3 regions of the Caldanaerobius fijiensis DSM 17918 genome follow, and region 3 is predicted to be linked to each of the others. Evidence: riboswitches for the same ligand, from Rfam matches in the RefSeq annotation. Region 3 holds a riboswitch; each other region holds the start of a gene.
What was found. Region 3 has a riboswitch for cyclic di-AMP ahead of BUB87_RS09050 (LysM peptidoglycan-binding domain-containing protein). Riboswitches for the same ligand answer to the same signal wherever they lie in the genome.
Positions count from the first base shown of each region.

Region 1: another riboswitch for cyclic di-AMP. It lies ahead of BUB87_RS04305 (C40 family peptidase); the one in region 3 lies ahead of BUB87_RS09050 (LysM peptidoglycan-binding domain-containing protein).
Region 2: another riboswitch for cyclic di-AMP. It lies ahead of BUB87_RS13595 (Na-translocating system protein MpsC family protein); the one in region 3 lies ahead of BUB87_RS09050 (LysM peptidoglycan-binding domain-containing protein).

Region 1 is NZ_FQVH01000006.1:57,737-67,126, reverse strand. Features, by position in the region: gene dapG (aspartate kinase) at 1-145, shown strand, start outside; gene BUB87_RS04330 (ClpP family protease) at 283-918, shown strand; gene BUB87_RS04325 (YlzJ-like family protein) at 920-1,162, shown strand; tRNA gene BUB87_RS04320 (tRNA-Pro) at 1,243-1,314, shown strand; gene BUB87_RS04315 (4'-phosphopantetheinyl transferase family protein) at 1,316-2,002, opposite strand; gene BUB87_RS14505 (hypothetical protein) at 2,317-2,490, shown strand; gene BUB87_RS04310 (lactate utilization protein) at 2,621-3,217, shown strand; cyclic di-AMP (ydaO/yuaA leader) riboswitch at 3,215-3,348, shown strand; gene BUB87_RS04305 (C40 family peptidase) at 3,351-4,262, shown strand; gene typA (translational GTPase TypA) at 4,410-6,248, shown strand; gene BUB87_RS04295 (hypothetical protein) at 6,406-7,080, shown strand; gene BUB87_RS04290 (hypothetical protein) at 7,151-7,426, shown strand; gene BUB87_RS04285 (ATP-binding protein) at 7,442-7,858, shown strand; gene BUB87_RS04280 ([Fe-Fe] hydrogenase large subunit C-terminal domain-containing protein) at 7,869-9,185, shown strand; gene BUB87_RS04275 (DRTGG domain-containing protein) at 9,182-9,390, shown strand, end outside.
Region 2 is NZ_FQVH01000063.1:203-4,623, reverse strand. Features, by position in the region: partial or broken gene BUB87_RS14285 (IS110 family transposase) at 1-61, shown strand, start outside; gene BUB87_RS13615 (potassium channel family protein) at 174-857, opposite strand; gene BUB87_RS13610 (potassium channel family protein) at 909-1,553, opposite strand; gene BUB87_RS13605 (potassium channel family protein) at 1,582-1,992, opposite strand; gene BUB87_RS13600 (potassium channel family protein) at 1,992-2,381, opposite strand; gene BUB87_RS13595 (Na-translocating system protein MpsC family protein) at 2,428-2,841, opposite strand; cyclic di-AMP (ydaO/yuaA leader) riboswitch at 3,008-3,135, opposite strand; partial or broken gene BUB87_RS13590 (alpha-L-fucosidase) at 3,328-4,421, opposite strand, start outside.
Region 3 is NZ_FQVH01000021.1:8,855-18,244, forward strand. Features, by position in the region: gene xylB (xylulokinase) at 1-1,083, shown strand, start outside; gene fsa (fructose-6-phosphate aldolase) at 1,086-1,736, shown strand; gene BUB87_RS09035 (transketolase) at 1,814-2,635, shown strand; gene BUB87_RS09040 (transketolase family protein) at 2,628-3,575, shown strand; gene BUB87_RS09045 (ABC transporter substrate-binding protein) at 4,088-6,016, shown strand; cyclic di-AMP (ydaO/yuaA leader) riboswitch at 6,790-6,919, shown strand; gene BUB87_RS09050 (LysM peptidoglycan-binding domain-containing protein) at 6,923-7,744, shown strand; gene BUB87_RS09055 (PBP1A family penicillin-binding protein) at 7,794-9,390, opposite strand, start outside.

The sequences.
Region 1 (9,390 bases), on a different contig from region 3:
AGTTGTAAAAGCTTTAACGAAGGAAAATATAAAAATTTTACAGACAGCAGACTCTCATTCCACTATATCCTGCCTGATAAATGGTGATGATATAAAGAAAGCTGTAATAGCCCTTCATAATGAATTTAATCTTTCAGAGCGATAAAATAAAATACGTATTTTATCGCTTTTTTTGTGCAAAATAAATTTGAGGTGAGAATATTGGAAAGACGTGAAAGAGATGTTGTAGAACCTCCTGCTTCAACAGAAGCTCCCAATCCACAACTGCAAAATATACAAAACATGGGAACAACAGAGATACCTAATGCTTTGGGAGATATTCACTGTCTCACCATAATAGGTCAAATAGAAGGGCATCTGGTGCTTCCTCCTCAAAATAAGACTACAAAATACGAACATATAATACCGCAGCTTATAGCTATTGAACAAGATCCAAAAATAAATGGTCTTTTAATAATATTAAATACAGTAGGCGGTGATGTAGAAGCAGGTCTTGCCATAGCGGAGATGATAGCGAGCATGTCAAAACCCACTGTATCTGTAGTATTAGGAGGAGGACATAGCATAGGAGTTCCACTGGCCGTATCTTCAAATTATTCATTTATTGCACCAAGCGCTACTATGACAGTACATCCCATCAGGATGAATGGGCTTATTATTGGAGTCCCACAGACGTTTGAATACTTTAATAAAATGCAGGATCGAATTGTAGAGTTTGTGGCGAGAAATTCTAAAATAACGAGGGAGAAATTTCTTGACCTAATGATGAGGACGGGTGAATTGGCTACAGATGTTGGTACTATATTAATAGGGAAAGAAGCTGTAGATGTTGGCCTTATAGATGAAGTAGGAGGTGTGAATCAGGCCATAATGAAATTGAAACAACTTATTAATACAAAACGCGAAAGAAGGGCGTAAAATGTATTATACGATTGTGCCGTTTGAAGTTTTATACCAGGGAATTGACAAAATTACTAATGATGACAAATTTGAGCTTAAGTATGAAGATAAAATTTTTACGTTAAAAAAGAATTCAAATGATGAAGTAGAGATTGTAAGTATTTTTTCTACAAATCCTTACGATTATCTGAATCCCGATTTTATGCCAGGAAAAAAAATAAAAATACAATTATTAAAAGGACTTTCCGGTGAATTATTCTAAATGGCAATTGACAACTTTAATTTTTTGGTGTATACTTTGTTTGTGTTGAAGATTGTATACGTTAATAAGATAATGCCATGCGGGGTGTAGCGCAGGGGGAGCGCACCTGGTTCGGGACCAGGGGGTCGGAGGTTCAAATCCTCTCACCCCGATTTATTTATTGATTTCTTCAAATAATTGATCAAAACTTTTATGTATTATATTATCAGGAAACAGGTTATTTTTAGCGCATACCGCTAGTTTATAATTCACATCGATATCATATTTCCTAAAATAATAATCAGTAAATTGGGTTTGGCTTTCTATCGTGATTTTGCCATTGATGATTTGTATGGAAAAAGAGTTCAACGGTATAGCCATACCTTTGCCTGCGGCTTTTATATAACTCTCTTTTAATGTCCAGAGCTCATAAAAATATTCTAATCTTTCGGAGTCGCTTTTAGAAAAAAGGTCGTTATATTCTGTGTGCGAGAAAAATTTTCTGGCTATGTCAAAATTAATGGGCCTTATGAACTCTACGTCAATACCTATGGGCATATTGTCAACTGCGCATACCACCCATTTTCTGGAATGAGATATATTAAAATGAAATTCACTGAAGCCAGGTAAATACGGTTTTCCATATTCATTGGTCTTAAAATCTATATTGCTATTTTTTATTTTAAATTTTTTGTGCACTATGGACCTTATCAATATGTCCGCAGTAATTATCTGCAAAGCATTTTGCGGTCTTTTATGCTGTTTGACTCGTTTTTGCTTTTCAACGGAGATATATTTAAGTAACTCATCAAACTGCTGTTGCTCAATTTTATCAGGTATCGTCACAGCGTAAATTTCCATGATTACTATTTATTCACCTCTTATTACCATGATTCTGTTGCATAAGTATAAAGCTGTCGTATAATAATTATACAACATAAACAACAATACTCATATAATTTTGTACTTCATTATGATTTTTCACAGAAAGGATGTAAAAATGGAAAAAAATATCTTGAAGATATTTTTTTTAATGATATAATAGAGCTTAATGATAAAATAGGAAAATGATATTATAGTTTATTCATATAGATATATTATTATAAATATAGAAAAAATGGATAAAATAGTATAAAAGAAAAGAAAGTAGCGCTTTAAATAGCGAGGTGAAGTTTATGAGGTGTCCACACTGCAAAAGTACAAACATAGGTAAGATAGGTAAAAAGATGTACTTTTGCAGAGATTGTACATGTGAGTTTAAGGTGGAAAAATGGGGTGCCCTTGTATACGAGTACGACGTGGACGGCAGCGTAAGTAAAAAATACAAGGTGTGTGTAAATTGGTTGTGAGCTTATATGCTCACTATTTTTTTATACTTTATTAATAAATTTGAAATGAATTTTTAATAATAATGAAGGATTTTTTGTTTATATGTCGAATAGTTAAATGTAAAAGTTAAGATGAAGAGGGGGGATATAATTGAACGAATATAGGCTTTGGTATTATGAAGACATGGCAAATAAAGTTATAAGAGCTTTGGAGAAGAATAACATAAAAGGTTATTATGTAAAAGATATAGCATCTGCTCGCAGACTAGTTCTGGATCTAATACCAGAGGGGAGCAGCATAGGTTTAGGCGGTTCGATGACCTTAAATGAACTGGACTTAATTAAAGAATTCAGATCGAGTAAATATGTCCTTTACGATAGATATAAAGAAGGGGCTTCGCCGGAGGAAATTGAAGATGCTAAACGGAATGCGCTTTTGGCAGATGTGTTCGTCACGGGTACTAACGCTGTAACTTTAGATGGGCATCTTATCAATATAGATGGTAATGGTAACAGGGTAGCAGCTATGATATATGGTCCCAAAAAGGTTATTGTGGTGACAGGCATCAATAAAGTTGTAAGTGATATAGACGCGGGAATAAAGCGTTGTAAAGAAGTGGCTGCAGTAATGAATGCCAGAAGGTTTAATACGACGCCTGAAAATATAAGTAATTGCACTGTGATCATTGGCAAACAGCCAATTGATAGAATGCATGTGGTAATAATAGGTGAAGTTTTAGGATTTTGAAAATAATAGCCGAATCCGTAAAAGGTACGGGGGAACCTATATGAAGGGGTGAATCCATAACAAAATTATGGTAGGGCAGCTTCCTTTCCCGAACCCGTCAGCTAACCCCGGAGGCTAAAGGAAGGAGAAAAGAATGAATAAAAGATATCAGAGATTTTTTTATGGAGTTTTAGTATTTGGTTTAACTATTTTTGCGCCTTTAAAGTATGTGTATGCAGATAATTATGCGATTATCACAGGAAATAATGTAAACGTTCGAAGTGGAGCGGGACTTAACAGTAAAATTATTGCATCTCTAAATAAGAATGATCGAGTAATTTATTTGGGTTATTCAAATGGATGGTACCGTATAAGATTAACAAATGGGAAAGAAGGCTGGATATATGGAAAATACGCAAAAATACAAAATCCAGTGGAAAGTGTGTCTAGAGGTGTTATCGAAAGAAAAGCTTTTATAAAGGCTAGTAATGTCAATATGAGAAGCGATAGCAGCATAAAATCAAAAGTGATTGCTACGCTAGAAAAAGGACAACCTGTTATAGTCAAAGGGCAAAGGGATGGTTGGTTTAATGTTGTACTAAGTGACGGAAGAGCTGGGTGGGTTTATGGTACTTATGTATCAATAAGCATTGAAACTGCATCAAGAGGTTCGGTGGAAAGGGTAAATGGAGTCAATGGCCAGAAAATTGTAGAATATGCTAAGAATTTTTTGGGTACACGCTATGTATATGGTGGTTCGTCGCCATCTGGTTTTGATTGTTCGGGATTTACCTCATATGTTTATAGACATTTTGGCATTTCGCTGCCGAGGACAGCTGATGAGCAAGGGAGCCATGGTATATATGTATCGAGAAACGATTTAATTCCAGGTGATTTAGTCTTTTTTGCTACAAACGGGAGCAGAGGTATAAATCATGCGGGTATTTACATAGGTGATAATCATTTTATACATAGCTCATCGGCCCGAAAGGGTGTCATCATAAGTGAACTTTCAGGTTATTATAATGAGACATATGTCACTGCCAGGCGTTATCTAAAAGATTAATCACCTTGAAAAACCTAACGCGGTGATAGCGTTAGGTAAGTATCAATTTTGCAGTTTACGCTAAAATATGATATAATTTAAATTTAGATGTGTATTAAAATGGGTACGTTAGTATCCTTTTTTTATTTCAGAAAGGGGTTAAATTTGATGCAGGAAATCACAAGAGATGACATAAGAAATATCGCTATAATAGCACATGTTGACCATGGGAAAACCACCCTCGTAGATGGTATGTTGAAGCAAAGTGGCATATTTAGAGCCAACCAACAGGTGGAAGAAAGGATATTGGATTCCAATGAGCTGGAAAGAGAGAGAGGCATAACAATACTTGCAAAGAATACGGCTGTTACCTATAACGGTGTGACTATAAATATAGTAGATACACCAGGTCATGCTGATTTTGGTGGTGAGGTTGAGCGCGTGTTAAAAATGGTGGACGGTGTGCTGTTACTTGTTGACGCTTTTGAAGGGCCTATGCCACAGACCAGATTTGTATTGAAAAAGGCTCTTGCCTTAAATCTTAAACCTATCGTTGTCATAAATAAGATAGATAGACCTGATGCGAGGGTGAATGAAGTTGTTGATGAGATTCTCGAGCTTTTTATTGAGCTGGGGGCAGATGATGACCAGATTGATTTTCCAGTTATATATGCGTCTGCCAGAGAAGGGATCGCAAAAAATTCTATTGATGACGATTCATCAGATTTAAGACCTCTTTTTGATGCGATACTTAAATATATTCCAGCTCCCAGAGGCGAGATTGATGCGCCGCTGCAAGTGCTTGTAACTACACTGGAACACGATAACTATATTGGTAGAATATGTATAGGACGTGTTGAGAGAGGAACGATAAAAACCGGTCAAAATATCGTCGTGTGTAAAAGAGATGGTGGTACAGTTAATGCAAAAATTGCTGAGTTATATATGTATAGTGGCTTGAAGAGGATAGCGGTGGAAAAAGCTTGTGTAGGGGATATTGTAGCTATATCGGGCTTGGAAGATGTAAATATAGGTGAAACGCTGTGTGACATAGATCACCCTGAAGCTGTTCCCTTTGTAGACATAGATGAACCTACGGTTACTATGACATTTAGTACCAATAATAGTCCTTTTGCTGGTAGAGAAGGCGAGTACGTCACGTCGAGGCATCTTAGAGATAGGCTGTTTAGAGAAATGAAAACAAATGTAAGTATGAGGGTTGAGGAAACAGACACGCCCGATAGTTTCAAGGTTTCTGGTAGGGGTGAGTTGCATCTTTCTATACTTATTGAAACTATGAGGCGTGAAGGCTATGAATTTCAGGTATCGAAGCCCACTGTCATTATGAAGAGAATAAACGGTGTATTGTGTGAGCCAATGGAACAGCTTACTGTGGAAATTCCTGAAGAATTTATGGGAGTAGTCATGGAAAAGTTAGGGCCGAGAAAAGCAGAAATGATGAATATGTTTACGATGCCGGATGGTAGAATCAAATTGGAGTTTAAGATACCTTCAAGAGGACTTATAGGTTATAGGCCGCAGTTTATGACAGATACCAAAGGCAATGGAATAATGAATCACATATTCATCGGCTATGAGCCATATAAAGGGGAAATACCTGAGCGAAATACAGGTTCGATTGTGGCCTTTGAAACAGGAGAAGCTACTACTTATGGCCTTTACAATGCTCAGGAAAGGGGTACGCTATTTATCACACCAGGGACTCAGGTTTACGAAGGTATGGTGGTTGGTGAGTGTTCAAGGGAACAGGACGTTGACATTAATGTGTGCAAAAAAAAGCACTTGACAAACCTTCGTTCTTCTACTGCTGATGAAACATTGAGACTTGTACCTCCGAAGATCATGTCACTAGAAGATGCTTTGGATTTCATTAAGTCCGATGAATTGGTAGAGGTAACGCCAAAAAGCATAAGAATAAGAAAAAAGATACTGGACAGCCAAATGAGATATAAAGAGGCTGGTAAACAGATAAAAAATAGTTTGTGAAAAAAGGAATTTAAGTGTTCGTGAAGAAATATATTATTGGTGATTATAAATGAGATTAAAAAGAGCCGCAATACAAAACAAGCGAGCACGATCAAAAGTACTAAACTATTTTTTGCTTTGGACCATACCTTTTTTTGTGCTTCTAACAGGTTATTTTTTGGCAATGTATGTTGTCGTACCACTGTTAAATTCCAGACAGGATATTTCTAGAGCATCATTTCAATATACCTATGACATACCCGCAATAACATTTTATAGTATAGAATTCAATGGGGATGAATTGGCAACGGCTAGATTTAACAATATATACCAGAAAGAACACGATGGGAAATATTGCGCTGGAATTTTTTTAAAAGAGTCCAGCGCAAGAGATGTCTTAAAAAAGATAAATCAAAAAGGCATCAATGGTAAAATTTATGCGTTGAAATATGATAAATTTTCGTTAAGCTATAATGGTAATAATTACTCTGAGATAAAAACAATTCAAAAATATATTGAAGATTTTCAAAGTTTGCTTCGCGCACAATCGGATTTATTGTATCAATATGCTGTAAATAAGATCGATGATGATGCGTTTGCGTATGAGTTAAGCGGTATGCGAGAGCGATTTAAATCCATGAGAGATAGTATATCTTCACATCATACTGAAGATGCGTCATTTAATAAAATAAGGAATTCGATAGTAATAATATCAAATGTGAATATATCGGCGATAGATGGATCTACCATTTCATTAAAGTTGAAAGACGGTAATGCATATAAGATCGTTGAGGATGCTTATATACAAAGTGTTGACTTGTATAAAGGTTTGCTTGAGAATATATCAAAGTGAGGGTTGAGAATTGACGCTTCAAAAAGTAAAAGAGATATTAAATGCAGTGGTTTTGTCGGGGGACAATTTATTGAACCAAGAGGTTAAAAAGGCGTTCGGCGCGGACCTCATGAGCGATTTGCTTTCTACATCATGTGAAGGAGCTTTATTGCTCACAGGCCTGGTGAACGTACAGGTAATAAGGACTGCTGAAATATTGGATGTGGTTTGTATTGTTTTTGTAAGGGGAAAATGCCCGGGTGATGATGTTTTACGCCTTGCTGCGCAAAAGAATATTGTTTTGATGAAGACGGATTTGAATATGTATGATGCCTGTGGCTTACTCTACCTGAATGGTTTAAGGTAGGTGCTGGTACCGAAGATGGCTTATAGAAAAGAATATAAAATTATAGCGAGGGATTTTTCGCGCGCTGGAGAAGCTTCCAGTGAGATAAAGAATATATTAAAGCAATTGGGTTTAGACGAGGGAATTGTGAAAAGGGCTTCTATTGTAGCTTATGAGGCCGAAATGAATGTTGTTATTCATTCTGTAGGTGGTACGCTAGCTTTAGAGATATACCCGGAGTATATAGCGATATCAGCAGAGGATAATGGTCCGGGTATAAAGGATCTGGATCTGGCTATGAAGGAAGGTTTTTCAACCGCACCGGATGAGATAAGGGAGATGGGTTTTGGGGCAGGCATGGGTTTACCCAATATAAAAAAGTGTTCAGACAAGCTAGATATATCTACCAGTAGAAACGGGACCTATTTAAAGGCTATAATTTATTTCAAATGAGGTGATGAACATGCCGTATACCCATTCTGTTACATTGGATAAGAGCAGGTGTAGAGGATGTACTAATTGCATCAAGCACTGCCCTACTGAGGCTATAAGAGTGAGGGATGGTAAAGCGTTTATTTTACAGGAAAGGTGTATTGACTGCGGTGAATGCATAAGAATATGCCCTTATCATGCGAAAATAGCAGTAACTGATAGTTTAGATATGCTCAGTAATTTTGAGTATAAAGTTGCGTTGCCAGCTCCCACATTTTATTCGCAGTTTAAAAATCACAGCATAAACAAGATATTAGATGCACTGAGAGCAATAGGATTTGATGATGTTTTTGAAGTGGCTGCGGCAGCTGAGATTGTATCACATTATACAGCAGAAATGTTAAAGAGCGGGAGAATAAAAAAACCTGTGATATCCTCGGCTTGTCCCGCTGTAGTCAGGCTTATACAGATAAGGTTTCCTTCGCTTCTAGATAACATTTTGAAGCTGGAATCTCCTATGGAAGTAGCTGCGAGAATTGCTAAGAAACTAGCATCTAAAAAAACTGGTCTCAATCAAAAAGATATTGGTGTTTTTTTTATATCGCCTTGCGCAGCGAAGGTTACGAGTGTAAAAAATCCACTGGGTATTTCCAAAAGTTATGTGGACGGGGTTTTTAGCATGCAAGACATTTATTCTAAAATTCTTGATGTTATTGACCATGTTAGCGGTTCTTATCAGAGGCTTTCAGGCGATATCGGTGTAGGATGGGCTATATCTGGTGGTGAAGCATATGGAACAGGGGCGGAAAATTGTATATTTGTAGATGGTATACAAAACTGTATAAAAGCTTTGGAGGAGATTGAACTGGGAAGAATGGACGACATAGATTTTTTTGAAGGACTAGCTTGTACAGGAGGATGTGTGGGTGGACCGCTTGCAGTGGAGAATTGTTTTATAGCAAAAAATCGTATAAAAAAGCTTTCAAGGGCTAATAAACCTACACAGATTTCTCAGGAATTATTAGAGTTAATAAATTTTGATGAAATTACATTGGATAAAGAAATAGAAAAAAAAGATGTTATGAAGCTCGACAGCGATTTTTCTGAGGCGTTGCGCAAGATGGAGAATATAGAGAGGATATATAGAGAGTTACCAGGATTGGATTGTGGAGCATGCGGTGCACCTAACTGTAGAGCCTTGGCGGAAGATATCGTGATGGGTCACGCCGATGAGGTTGACTGCATATTTAAGCTAAGGGAAAGAGTTTCAGAACTGGCCAAAAAGGTGCTGGATCTTTCAGTTAAATTGCCACCTGTTATAAAAGGGAGAGAGGAGGATATGAAATGAAGGTATCGGAGCTATTAAAATTAGGTTATAAAAATTTAACTCCAGCTGCTGATATAGAGAGGTCTATATGCGGTGTTTATATATGTGATCTCTTGAGTTGGGTTATGGCGCACGCTCAAAAGGGTAATGCGTGGATAACTGTACAGGTACATTCGAATGTAGTGGCGGTGGCTCTTTTGACAGAAGTATCTTGTATTATTATTCC
Region 2 (4,421 bases), on a different contig from region 3:
GAGACTGGTCTTTGCCTTGCTGAGCAAAGGCCAAATCTACCAACCGGGAGGTAATGGATAGATTTAGCAAATACATTTAACTGAATATCAGCTAAGTTTCCTTCCATTATTATCCAATATATGGTGGGTTTATTAAGTGTTGTCTTTTTTAGAGTTTTTGAGGCCTTTATTTTTCAAGGTTCCAAAAAATACCACTTGACATTACACCGCTTGTCTTTAAACAGCTCCTCCAATTGTTCTTTATTTTTAACACTGGTCAATGCCAATAACCTGTCATGAGGCATGATTTGGCTATCTCCTTTAGGGAAAATTACGCTTCCATCTCTTATAATCGATACAATAATACAATCTCCTGGGAAACTTATATCTCTTATTTTTTTCCCCACTAATTTAGAATCATCATCAATATCAGCTTCTACGATGGTCATATCTCCACTATCAAATGTAAGAAGTGTTTTCAATTTCCCAGCCACAAGCTCATTTTCGATCATATTTGCAATCAACGAGGTACTACTTACGGCCTTACCAACACCTAATTCCTTAAAGACCCTCTCATTCTTAGGGTTGTTTACCCTCGCTATCACCTTTTGTATACCAAATTTTATCTTAGCTAGCTGGCAAATAGCTAGATTGACTTCATCCTTCCCTGTTACTGCCACTACCACATCGCTATCTTCTATACCAGCATCTTCAAGATCCTGAATATTGGTCCCATCAGCATTCATCACAAATATACCCAACTCTTTTGCAATGGAATTACATCTGTCCTGATCCAATTCTATGAGTCTCACCTGATGATGTTGTTTTACCAGGGTTTTTACCAGGTAATAACCAACTTTACCCCCACCAATTACCATAATGTTCAACAAAAATACCCCCTTAAAAAATAACACCTTTTATTATGATCCTTATAGTCCAAACACTGTTTTTATCGTATCTATATACCTGTTGTCAACAGTACAGATAAGGATATCTTCTTTGTTGATTTCAAAATTGCTGTCAGGTATTAAATAAATATCACCCCTTTTAACCGCATTCAAATTAAACACACCGTTGGCTAATAAAGCATGTAACCTATTGTCATCAGGAATTTTTTTGACACTAAACTCGACGACATCAATATATTTGCTAATCTTAGCTATATACTTAATTCCATTTTCGAAAATAAATTTCCTGATATACTGTACACAAAGATCTGTTTGGCAAACCGTATCAATACCTATTTCATTAAAAAAAGCATTTTTAGCCGGTGTTAAAACCCTTGCTATAACCTTATTAACGCCGAATATATTTTTAGCTATTTGAGCAGCCATAATATTGACATTTTCATCCCTTGTAACTGCGGCAAAGACATCTGCATCTTCTATTCCGGCTTTTAAAAGTATATCCTCATCAATAGGAACCCCTTCAACCACGATTCCATTAAATCCGGTTCCCAAATTCTTAATAAATTTCGGATCTCTTTCAATTACCGCCACATCATGTCCCATATCAGAAAGAATACTGGCAAGGGTAGAACCCACATTGCTACAACCAGCTATAACAATATACATATCTATAATCTCCCCTTTATCGTCTATCTTAACTGGATTTCTCCATAGCTTGATACCAAATTTCTTTTGAAATCAATTCATCTTTGCAAAGTACACGTTCAACACCCAAATTCTTAAATACATCTTTATACTGTGGGTCATTGACAAGGCATAAAATATCGGTTTTACCAAAAACATTTTTCGCCAATTCACTAATTACCAGATTTTTTTCATCGCGATCCGATGCTGCTATTACTTTATCTGCCCTCAATATTCCGGCTCTTTTCATATCCTCTACTGAGGTTATATCACCACATATAACCAATATGCCGTCGCGTACAAGCCTCCTGATCTTGGAGTCGTCACATAATACCGATATACCGTATCCGGCTTCAAAAAACATCCTGCTCAGTATTAAGCTCATTACCCCTGAACCGATGATCAGCACAAACACCGCCATCACTCCTTAAATTGACTTATAATCATTTCTGCCGGGCAGATAACCTTTACATCAATATCCTTGAAAATAGGTATTTTTTCCGCATTTGATATCATTACAGCCACATTTTTTACATTAAAGTATTTCCTGGCAATCTGAGAAATCATTATATTTACATCATCATCACCTGTAACCACCAGAGCAATGTCTGCACTGGCTAAAAAACTATGCTGTAATACACCCATATCTGTAGCGTCACCAACAACCTTTATAACTCCGTTTAAATTATGGGGCAATTTATCAAACGCCCTTTCGTCTTTATCTACCACAGATATGTTATAACCTTTTTTACTGTACTCATTTACAAGATAGGAACCTGTTTCACCACAACCTATTATTACAGCTCTCATATGGCTCGCCTCCTACAAAAAAACCAGCTGAAAATTCCTTAGGATTTTACAGCTGGTTATCAGGCAACTGAACCCTGCAAGGCCCCTTTGCCCCATCTCCAAACTCTAAGATTCTATCCATTATAAAGACATAAATATATTCTCCTGTCTTTGTGCTTATATCAAAATGCACGCTTTTAACATTGGCTTCAGATATGCTACTTATGAGTTTCTCCAGCTCAGGCTTTACTATTTCCGAAAGTCTGACGCGCAATTCTTTTATAACCTTCTTACCTTCTTCCGATTGAAGCAGTGTCTTTTCAATTGGCGTCAATGCTCGCTCTAATCGCACAATAATCATATCGTGGCATATAAACGTCCTTGCACTTTCTGCACCTCTTCCAACCTTCTCCTTTTGAAATTTTATCATCAGATCACTTATCCGCGCCTCAAACTCGCCTTTAGTGCGGAATTTCAACATAACATAACACCTCCAAAATTATAGCCAGCCTTATATTTAAGGCTGGCTACAAAACATCCACACGGATGATCTGTCTCCATTTCCTTTTACCGAGCGTACCTGATAACAAGCTGCAAGCCCTTTATCAGGTCCACTCAATAAAAAAGTCACAGAAGTCAACTGTGACTTTACCTCTTTCTATGCCTACGAGGTTAGCTGTCGGGCTAGAACAGAAAGAGCATGTTCTTTTCTTTCGAAATTCGCCCCTTTGATGGTTCCCCCGTTTCACATAAGTGAATTCGGCATATTCGATTGTCTTTATTATATATCTGTAAATAATTTGTTGCAACAGCCGATAAACGCCGTAATACAGTGGGAAAACGATGTAATTTATATATTTATTAGTTTTGCACGCAATAGCTCTTGCAATCTCACTCTTTCACTTTGTTATATTATATTATTCTCGAGATCGAATAATTATTGATCTTAAAAAAAGAAAACGTAAAACTATCTAATTCTAAACGCCGCAGGATATTCTTTAGGCTCGCATCCTGTAACATCAATAATCAATGCCTGTTCATCACGAGTCCATTGGAGCGGCACATCATATCCTATAAGCTCTACTTTATCGATGTGCGGCAGAGCAAACTGTGAATTTGTTCCCAGTGTTTTTATGGTTATACGCCCATTCTCCGGCCATTTAAGGACAATGGCGTATAAAGTATCTCCTTTTGTAGTAAAGCGTATATCCTCACTCGTAAACGCACTCCGATGCGTATCAGTAAAAGCACCTTCAGCGACCTTTGTAGGTCCTTCACCAAAGATTTTCCACGGTCGCGTTCCATAGATGGCCTCCCCGTTAACCTTGAGCCAACCTCCAATTTCCATGAGGATTTCCTGTTCTGGCTCCGGTATGGTACCATCAGGCTTCGGCCCAATGTTGAGAAGTAGCGACCCGTTCTTGCTTACAATATCCACCAGATCACAGATGATATCATTAGGAGTCTTGTAATCATGGTTCTTTATATAGCCCCATGAGTTCTTTGACACCGATGTATCTGTTTGCCAAAAACGCGGTCGAATATCCGAGAGCTGCCCTCGCTCTATATCAAATACAGCTGTTCCTTCCTCAAACGCATTATTCTTATAGTTTATAGCGACCTCTTTGTTCCATTCTGCTGCTCTATTGTAATAGTAAGCTGCAAACTTTCTGAGGTATGGCTTAAATGCAAGATTTTGTATCCACCAATCAAACCACACGATCTGCGGCTGGTATTTGTCGACCAATTCACAAGCGCGGAGCAACCAGTCTTCTAAGAATTCCTCATCAGGAGGGCTGTCCTCAACGCTGCCCAAATCTTTGGGTGCAGGCATAGCAGGGCCATAAAAATCCTTGTAGCGCGGATCTTTTACATCTGAATCAAATTTCATCCCGCCGTCAAAAAACCACCAATGTTCAGCGCGATGGCTTGAAAGGCCAAAAACCAGCCCTTTTTCTCGAACTGCTGTCGCCAGCTCTCCTATAATATCCCTCTTGGGTCCCATATTGGCGGCATTCCATCTAGAAAGAGCACTATCATACATCTGGAAACCGTCGTGAT
Region 3 (9,390 bases):
CAACCAGAGATTTTTGAAAAGATTGCGCATATATTATTGCCGAAAGATTACATAAGGTACAAACTCACAGGGGAATTTGCAACAGAGGTATCGGACGCCAGCGGTACACTTTTATTGAATATCAAAGAAAGAAAATGGAGCAAAGAAATTGTAGAAAGATTAGGATTAGACATGGCATGGTTGCCAGAAGTGTATGAATCCCACATAGTAAGCGGTAAAGTAAGTAAGAAAGCTGCGGAACTAACGGGATTAAAAGAAGGGACGCCTGTAGTCGGTGGAGGTGGCGACCAGGCAGCAGGAGCGGTAGGCAATGGCATTGTGAAGAAAGGCATAGTATCATCCACTATAGGTACGTCAGGGGTAGTATTTGCTTATACGGATAAGGTTACAATTGACCCGAAGGGACGCGTACACACCTTTTGCCATGCCATACCGAATACGTGGCATGTTATGGGGGTAACCCAGGGTGCCGGTCTTTCATTAAAATGGTTCAGAGATAATTTTGGATTTGAAGAAAAGACATTAGGTATGTTGACTGATACCGATCCCTATGTGTACATGGATAAAGAAGCAGAGCAAGCAGAACCTGGGTGTGGAGGATTAGTCTATTTGCCATATCTCATGGGTGAACGTACTCCACATTTAGATCCATATGCCAAAGGTGTTTTCTTTGGGCTTACAGCAAAACATCGCAGGCACGAGGTGATAAGGTCTATACTGGAGGGTGTTGTGTTTAGTCTAAGAGATTGTCTTGAAATAATAGAAGATATGGGTATACCGGTGGAAGAAGTCAGGGCATCAGGTGGAGGCGGCAGGAGCAGACTGTGGAGGCAAATACAGGCGGATGTTTTCAAAAAGGATATAGTGACTATAAATTCGGCAGAAGGACCTGCGCTTGGTGTTGCTATTCTGGCAGGAGTAGGTACAGGGATATATAATAGTGTACCAGAAGCATGTGAGGCTATAATAAAAAGGATAAATGTGCAACATCCCGATGAAAAAGTATCTGGTGTATATGAAAAAAATTATAGGCTGTATACGCAGTTATATCCTGCGCTTAAGGATTTATACGGGAGGGATTAATTGTGAAATTCTTTATTGACACAGCCAACATAGAGGAGATAAAAGAAGCCAACGAGCTGGGCGTCATATCAGGTGTTACCACAAACCCATCGTTGGTAGCAAAAGAAGGCAGAGACTTTATAGAAGTAATAAAGGAAATTGCGGAAATAGTAGATGGGCCCATAAGTGCAGAGGTCATAAGCGAAGATCATGAAGGAATGGTTCAGGAAGCAAGAAAATTAGCCAGTATCCACAAGAACATAGTCATAAAGATACCCATGACAGCAGAAGGGTTAAAAGCAGTAAAAATACTTTCAAAAGAAGGGATAAAGACCAACGTCACGCTAATATTCAGTGCCAACCAGGCCTTGCTGGCAGCCCGGGCAGGTGCCACATATGTAAGCCCATTTATAGGCAGGTTAGACGACATAAGCAGTGACGGCATGAAGCTCATAGAAGATATAGCACAGATATTCAAAACTTACGACATAAAAACGGAGATCATAGCCGCCAGTGTAAGGCATCCCATACACGTGCTCACAGCAGCAAAACTAGGAGCCCACATAGCCACAGTACCCTATAAAGTGATAATGCAGATGATAAAACATCCTCTGACAGACGCGGGAATTGAGCGGTTTAAAGAAGACTGGGCAAAAGCCAACCTGAAGATCTGACTATTCAAAACCAAACATTCAGGAGATAATTTTCCGTTCATTTTTATAAAACACAGATAGACGAAGGAGGTAAAACTATGGACAACGAAAGACTGGCTGACATTGCCACAGAGGTCAGAAGAAACATAATAAAATCCATAACAGCAGCAAAGTCAGGTCATCCAGGAGGCTCACTATCAGCGATAGACATACTGGTTACGCTGTATTTTGACGTTATGAGAATAGACCCCGAAAATCCCAGATGGGAAGACAGGGATAGATTTGTATTGTCCAAAGGCCACGCAGCGCCGGCATTGTACGCCGTACTGGCAGAAAGGGGCTATTTCCCCAAAGAAGAGCTGATAAAGCTCAGGCAGACAGGCTCAATGCTGCAGGGCCATCCCGACATGAAAGGCACCCCTGGAGTAGACATGACCACAGGCTCATTGGGGCAAGGATTATCAGCAGCCAATGGAATGGCACTGGCTGGGAAGCTGGACAAAAAAGACTACAGGGTATACGTGATGTTGGGAGATGGAGAGATACAGGAAGGCATGGTATGGGAAGCAGCCATGACATCAGCCCATTACAAGCTGGACAACCTAACCACCTTTTTAGACTACAACAAGTTACAGATAGACGGAGCCAACGACGAAGTAAAGACCATAGAGCCAGTAGCAGACAAATGGAAAGCCTTCGGATGGAACGTATTAGAGATAGACGGACACGACTACGAAGAGATAAAAAAAGCGGTAGAGAAAGCGAAAGAGACAAAAGGCAAACCCACAATGATAATAGCCCACACCATAAAAGGCAAAGGAGTATCCTTTATGGAAAACCAGGTAGAGTGGCACGGGAATGCGCCCACCGAAGAGCAAAAAGAAAAAGCGCTGAAAGAATTGGGGGATAGGAATGAATAAGATAGCGACGAGAGAATCCTACGGAAAAGCACTAGCAGAGATAGGAGAGCACAACAAAGACATAGTAGTACTTGATGCCGACCTATCAAAATCTACCAAGACAGCAGACTTTGCGAAAAAGTTTCCCGAGAGGTTTTTCAACGTAGGCATATCGGAACAGGACCTCATGGGGACAGCGGCAGGGCTAGCCACATGCGGCAAGATACCCTTTGCTAGTTCCTTTGCCATATTCGCCACAGGAAGGGCGTTTGAGCAGATAAGGAACTCCATAGCCTATCCGAAGTTAAACGTAAAGATAGCAGCAACCCATGCAGGGATAACAGTAGGAGAAGACGGAGCCACTCACCAATCGGTAGAAGACATAGCGATAATGAGAGCAATACCGGGGATGGTAGTGATAAATCCAGCGGATGACGTAGAAGCCAGGGCAGCGGTAAAAGCAGCGGCAGAGTACAAAGGGCCCGTATATATAAGGCTAGGTAGGCTGAGCGTACCCGTAATATATGAAGAAGACAACTACAGATTTGAGATAGGGAAAGGGATAGTGCTAAAAGAAGGGAAAGATGTAACGATAATAGCCACAGGGATAATGGTAGCGGCAGCATTAGAAGCATATGAGATATTAAAAGGCAAAGGGATAGAAGCAAAGGTGATAGACATACACACCATAAAGCCAATAGACGAAGAGCTGATAATCAAGGCGGCACGGGAGACAGGAGCCATAGTGGCAGCAGAAGAGCACAGCGTAATAGGAGGATTAGGGTCAGCGGTATGCGAAATAGTAAGCGAGAGGGTGCCGGTACCCGTAAGGCGCGTAGGTATAAAGGACATGTTTGGGCAATCAGGAAAGCCCGATGAGTTGGTGAAATTGTACCATCTGACGCCGGATAATATTGTAGAAGAAGCCTTAAAGGCCATAGAGCTTAAAAAGCGCAGATAAATGTCCAGCGTAGCAATGAAAAATAAGGAGAAGCTATAAAAGGATTGAAAAATTCTTTTATAGCTTTTTATTTTTGAATCAAAAAAAGACAGAAAAAGATTTAAACCATGATAGCGTTTGATATGGGAACAAAGGCATTTTAAACATATATAGGCGAAAAATGGAGAAAGAGTGAGAAAACGTGAGCAATATTCAAAAAAAAGCAGCGAATATTCGGCGAATTTGGTCAAATTTGAACTTCAAAAATGTTTGTTTTTATGGTAAGTTAGACTAATATTAGTAACTTATTAAAGTTTTTTTAAAAAGGACTTATAAAACAGAATGAAAAGGAGGGAATTATCGATCAATAAAGCAAGTCAATTAAATTAATTAACAAACAATTCTGTAAATCATAAACTGTAAGCAGGGAGGTGATTATCAAAACTTATTGCAAAGTAATTATACCTAATATATGTTTGGTAGAATAAGGCAAAGTAAAATTAAAAATGTTGTATAAGAGGGGAGGAGTCAAGTTGGATCAAAGAAAATTATCAGCTTTTTTGTTGACTGTACTATTTTTAATAGGAATATTAATTGCGGGCTGTAATAATAGAATGACAAAGGTAACTCAAATAACTGCAAACACTAGTGATGTTAAATATAACAAAGGGAAAATATGGAGAGAACAGCAAGCTGGTTGGCCAAAACCACCTTTATTTCAAGGAAATCCATACGGTGCTGGTGGAATAGGTACAGCATGGACGTTTACTATGGAAGGATTATACCAATGGGTAAGATCTACCGATAAGATTTATCCAAGGTTGGCAATAGATATGCCCAAGGATGAGGGAAATAAAACTATCATAAAATTGAGAAAAGGAGTAACGTGGAACGATGGAAAACCGTTTACCAGCAAAGATGTTTGGGCTTATTACATTTTAAATAACGGTGCTTTTATATGTAAATTTTTGAAAAGTGTAGAGATTCCCGATGACTATACAGTGATTTTTACCTGGAACGACCCTCAGCCCAATCCAAGGGTAAAACAATTACTAATAGCAATGGATTGGCAAGCCACAATACCATATCACATATATGGTAAATATGTAGATAAAGCTGCTGAACTCTTAAAGAGCGCAAAACCTGCTCAGGATATTGATAAGAGAGGAGCTTTTGGTCTTTATATTGATCAACACTTGAGTGATGAATTGTCAAAGAACTGGCAGGAATTTACCAAATGTAGTCCCAAATATCCTATTGGTACGGGCGCATTTAAAGTAGTTAATGTAACGCCATCTCATATGATACTCAAGAAGAGACCAGATTATTGGAATGCAAAAAATGTAAAGTTCGAAGAGGTAGATTTAGTTCAGATGCCGGATCAAGCGCAGCAATATGCAATGTATAAGACAGGAAAATACGATAGAGGCGATGGAACGCCACCAAAAGATATAATAGAAAATTTATTATCGTCAAATAAGGATTTAATACACTATCAAATGTTTGATTCGAGTGGTGATTTTGGATTTGTATTTAATATCAAAAAGCCTCCTTTTGATGATGTGAGATTTAGGCGAGCCCTAATTTATGCTTTCGATAAGACTAAGATTCGTGAAGTAGGAAACTATTACGGTAAAGAAACAATAGGATATTCAATAATGGCCATGCCTTTGAGCATGATTAAAGACTGGGTACTACCTGAAGTCCAAGAAAAAATGACAAAATATAAATATGATCCCGAAAAAGCAGCACAACTTTTGAAAGAAATTGGATGGACAAAAGGCAGTGATGGTATTTGGAGAGATAAAAACGGTAAAGTTTATAATTTCATAATAGGTACCGCGGGTTATTATGCATTAGGACCAGCAGCTGAAATATGTGCGGAGCAGCTTACTAAATTCGGTATGCCGACCAAAGCACTATATGTAGATGGGACGGTCTATTGGGACAATGCACAAAGTAAACACTTGTACGATATGTCGACAGACTGGATTGATGCCAACTGGGGACCTATAACAGTACCATATTGGGCCTTATCTAACTTTTACTGGGGTTTTGCAAAAAATGCAGGTAATTTTCCAGTTGTGGAAAAAGGGCCTAATAAAGGACAGCTCAATATGATACTTCCTGGCTCTGATGGAAAACTTGTTGATATAGATAAAGTCCTAAAGAAGATGTTATATATGAATGATGAAGAAATGAAAAAAGCCGCCAGCGACCTAGTATGGATTGCCAATGAAAATGCTTTTGGATTAGATTGGTTCCAAAATGTTACAGGCACGTGGTTTAATATGAAGACTACAAAAATGAGGGGTGGTTGGCCAATGCAAGATTTAATTAAAAAATATAATAGAAATATGCCTTTGCCGACAGATCCAGAAGATGCAGAGAGAATAGCTGAAACTAATTTGGGATTTGCGGGTATTCAAATGGTTGTAGATGGTGATTTTATGCCTAACTGATTTGCAGTCTCAAAATAAAAGGTGAAGATATATTCTGACAGCTGCAAAAAAAGAGGATATGAATTAGCAATGACAGATCTGGATAGGCTTATTATAAGAAAATGGCTTTTCTGAGGTAGATGGCTTTACGGTTAACATAGGGAGTATAGCTCAGCCAATCGTAAATAGTCCTCTTACTGATTATGCCAATGTGTTGCTATATGCTGAGAACAACTACGTGTCAATATACAATAATCTGGGCATGCTCAACACAGCTTCGATGATCTCCATGCTTTTGTCGCCGGGTCAATTGTTTAATGCTTGGGTAAATGTCACAACTAGGCATAAAGTTTACTATAATAAAACCATTTGATATAAGTACGCCATGAAATTTGGCTAAAGGCCTATACAGTTTCGGTAACGATACTATCTATAAGGCTTATAGCTTAATAAATTATAGTTGCTTTATTTGGTGCGTCAAGGATAAAGTAAACGAGCTTCGCTTGCCCTTAACGCACCTTTATCTTTATTAATATAATCTAACCAGCCTTGCAGTAGGGCTAAGTTTTCTATATCTGGCAGGTGTGATAATCAGGAGCAGGAGAGCTTGCTAGCAGGAAATCCAATGTTCCTGAAGAGCCAGGCTGGGAAGAAGCCTATTCCCTTCAGGGGGATGAAGAAGTTACATAATAAAGCTAACATAGGTTCAATATACCTGTATTGCCATCAAATTAATATAGATTTATTTGCGAGTATTTGTTAATATAATATTAAACATGTTACAAAATTATTAACAAATCATAAAGCCGAATCTCCGAAAGGAGTACGGGGGATTTTTTTCAGGGGTGAATCTCGTGTGACGAGTAGGGTGTGTCCTCGACCCGAACCCGGCAACTAACCTCGGAGGCGAAGGAGGAGGAAGAATTTATGTTAAAATCAAAAAAAGCCAGGGTTTTCTTGGCGACAGTTTCTTTATCTCTTACTTTAGTGCAAACCGCATATGCCGGCACTTATAAAGTAGTAGCAGGTGATTCTCTTTACAAGATAGGAAATCTTTTTAACACCACAGCCAGCACTATTATGAAATATAATAATCTTAAAGATACGTATATTTACCCTGGACAGGTTTTATATGTACCATCGGACACATATACGGTAAAAGCCGGCGATAGCTTATACCTTATAGCTAAAAAGTACGGCATATCACTTTATTCCTTGCGAAAAGCCAATAACAAATGGGATGACTACATATATCCCGGACAGGTGCTTAATATACCGGGCTCTACACCAACGACAGGATCAAGTTATGTTTCCGACAATGGGAATAGTGTTTATCAGGAACCATCCAGGGGTTCTGTTTATAGAGGCGTTATTACGTATTCGCTGAGCGATTTGGATCTATTGGCGAGGCTGATAACGGCAGAGGCTGACGGGGAGCCGTATGAAGCCAAAGTTGGCGTAGGAGCTGTGGTAATTAACAGGGTGAAGGATTATCGTTTTCCCAATACTATAAGTGATGTCATTTACGAGAAAACCGATGGATATTATCAATTTACGCCTGTAGAAAATGGCTGGATAAACAAACCTGCATCAGAGGAAGCAAAAAAAGCGGCATATGACGCGTTGCACGGCAGTGATCCAACTCATGGCGCGCTATTCTATTTTGATGATAGCGCAACGAACAGCTGGCTGTGGTCACAACCCATAGCTGCGAGGATTGGCAGGATGGTGTTTACGTATCTTAAGTAATAGAAAAAATAAATATATAAAGCAGTAAAAGAGCATGTTACATGCTCTTTTACTGCTTTTTGGTGCCATTTATTATGTTATTGATTGTATCTTTAATCTTATCAGTTATTTTTTGATTTGTTGTATTATTGCTGTTTTGGGGAGTCTGATTGCTGCTATTTGTGCTCTGGTCGGGAGCTGTGTTGCCATTTTGATTGCTCGGGGTATTTGGCGTAGTGTTGTTTTGGCTCTGATCAGGATTGCTGTTGCTGTTTTGGTCGCTGGACGTATTTTGGTTTGGGGTATTTTGCGAACCAGAGTTTGGTGGCGAATTAGTTTTGCCGTTATTGCCTCCGCCAGGAGTTAACTCTGGCTTGGTGGTGTGTACATCGCAGACTTGTGTGGGCAGTACGTATTTGCCATCCTGCGTGTATTTGTTTAGTTCAGGCGGTCTGTCAGGTGGGTTTATAAATACGCGGGTTTGTACAAACTCAGGTGGACAGTTATTTGTTGCCAATTTGCCCGTGGATATATCTATCTTTGCAGATACGTGTACTTTACAGTAAGTAGTAGGTACCGTGCCTTGTATAAATATTTCCTTGTATACCCTATCTCCTCGAGGATCCTGCCGGCAAAGGTCTGTTGGCAAATCTCCAGAGTCTTTGCATACATATGCGCTGACAATACCGTCTGGTTTGCTAAAATCGGTGTATTTCATGCCGCTGTGCACCTGCTGCATAACTGCTTTCCACATCATGGCAGGATATGAACCACCTACTACGCGCTTTCCATACCTATCTATCATGGTTTTTGGTTGATCGTACCCCATCCAGACGACACCAACATAGTGTGGGGTAAAACCAGCAAACCATGCGTCGCGGTAATCTTCGGTCGTGCCTGTTTTGCCTGCCACGGGCATATTAGGCAGCAGCGCATTGGTTCCTGTACCTGCTCTTACAGCTGATTGCATCATATTGGTTACAATGTAGGCTACCTGTGGAGTCACTACGACCCTTTTTACAGGCCTGTTGTCTATCACCACGTTATCATTGCGATCCAGTACTTTAGTGAAAGTTATAGGTTTTACGTAGACTCCTCCGTTAGCTAAAGCCCCATATGCCCCAGCCATTTCTAAAGGAGTGACGCCTTGCGTAAGGGCACCCAGTGATAAGGCCGCAGGTGAGAGGCTATCAGCATGGGTTAAAGTGAGCCCAAAACGAATGCCGTATTTATAAGAGGTTTGAACGCCCAGGGCCATTACCAGTTTAGCTGCAGGAACATTAATAGAATTTTGCAATGCTGTCCTTAATGTTACTAGGCCTCTGTAATAACCCGACTCATAATTCTTTGGACTCCATGGACCACTTCCTTTGATCTCAAAGGTTACAGGAGCGTCGTCTATCACCGATGCAGCTGTATAACCATTATCTATTGCAGGGGTATATACTGTTATGGGCTTTATGGATGAACCGGGTTGGCGGCGACTTACAGCTCTGTTCAGCAAGAATTTTCCTTCCTGACTTCCTCTACCCCCTACCATTCCCTTTACTTCTCCGGTTTTTGGATCTAATACTACCATTGCTCCCTGGGGTTCTAATATGTTTTCGCCTTCATGGTTCTTGACGATTTCATCTCTAGGAAATAATTTATTGTTTTTGAAGTTTTGC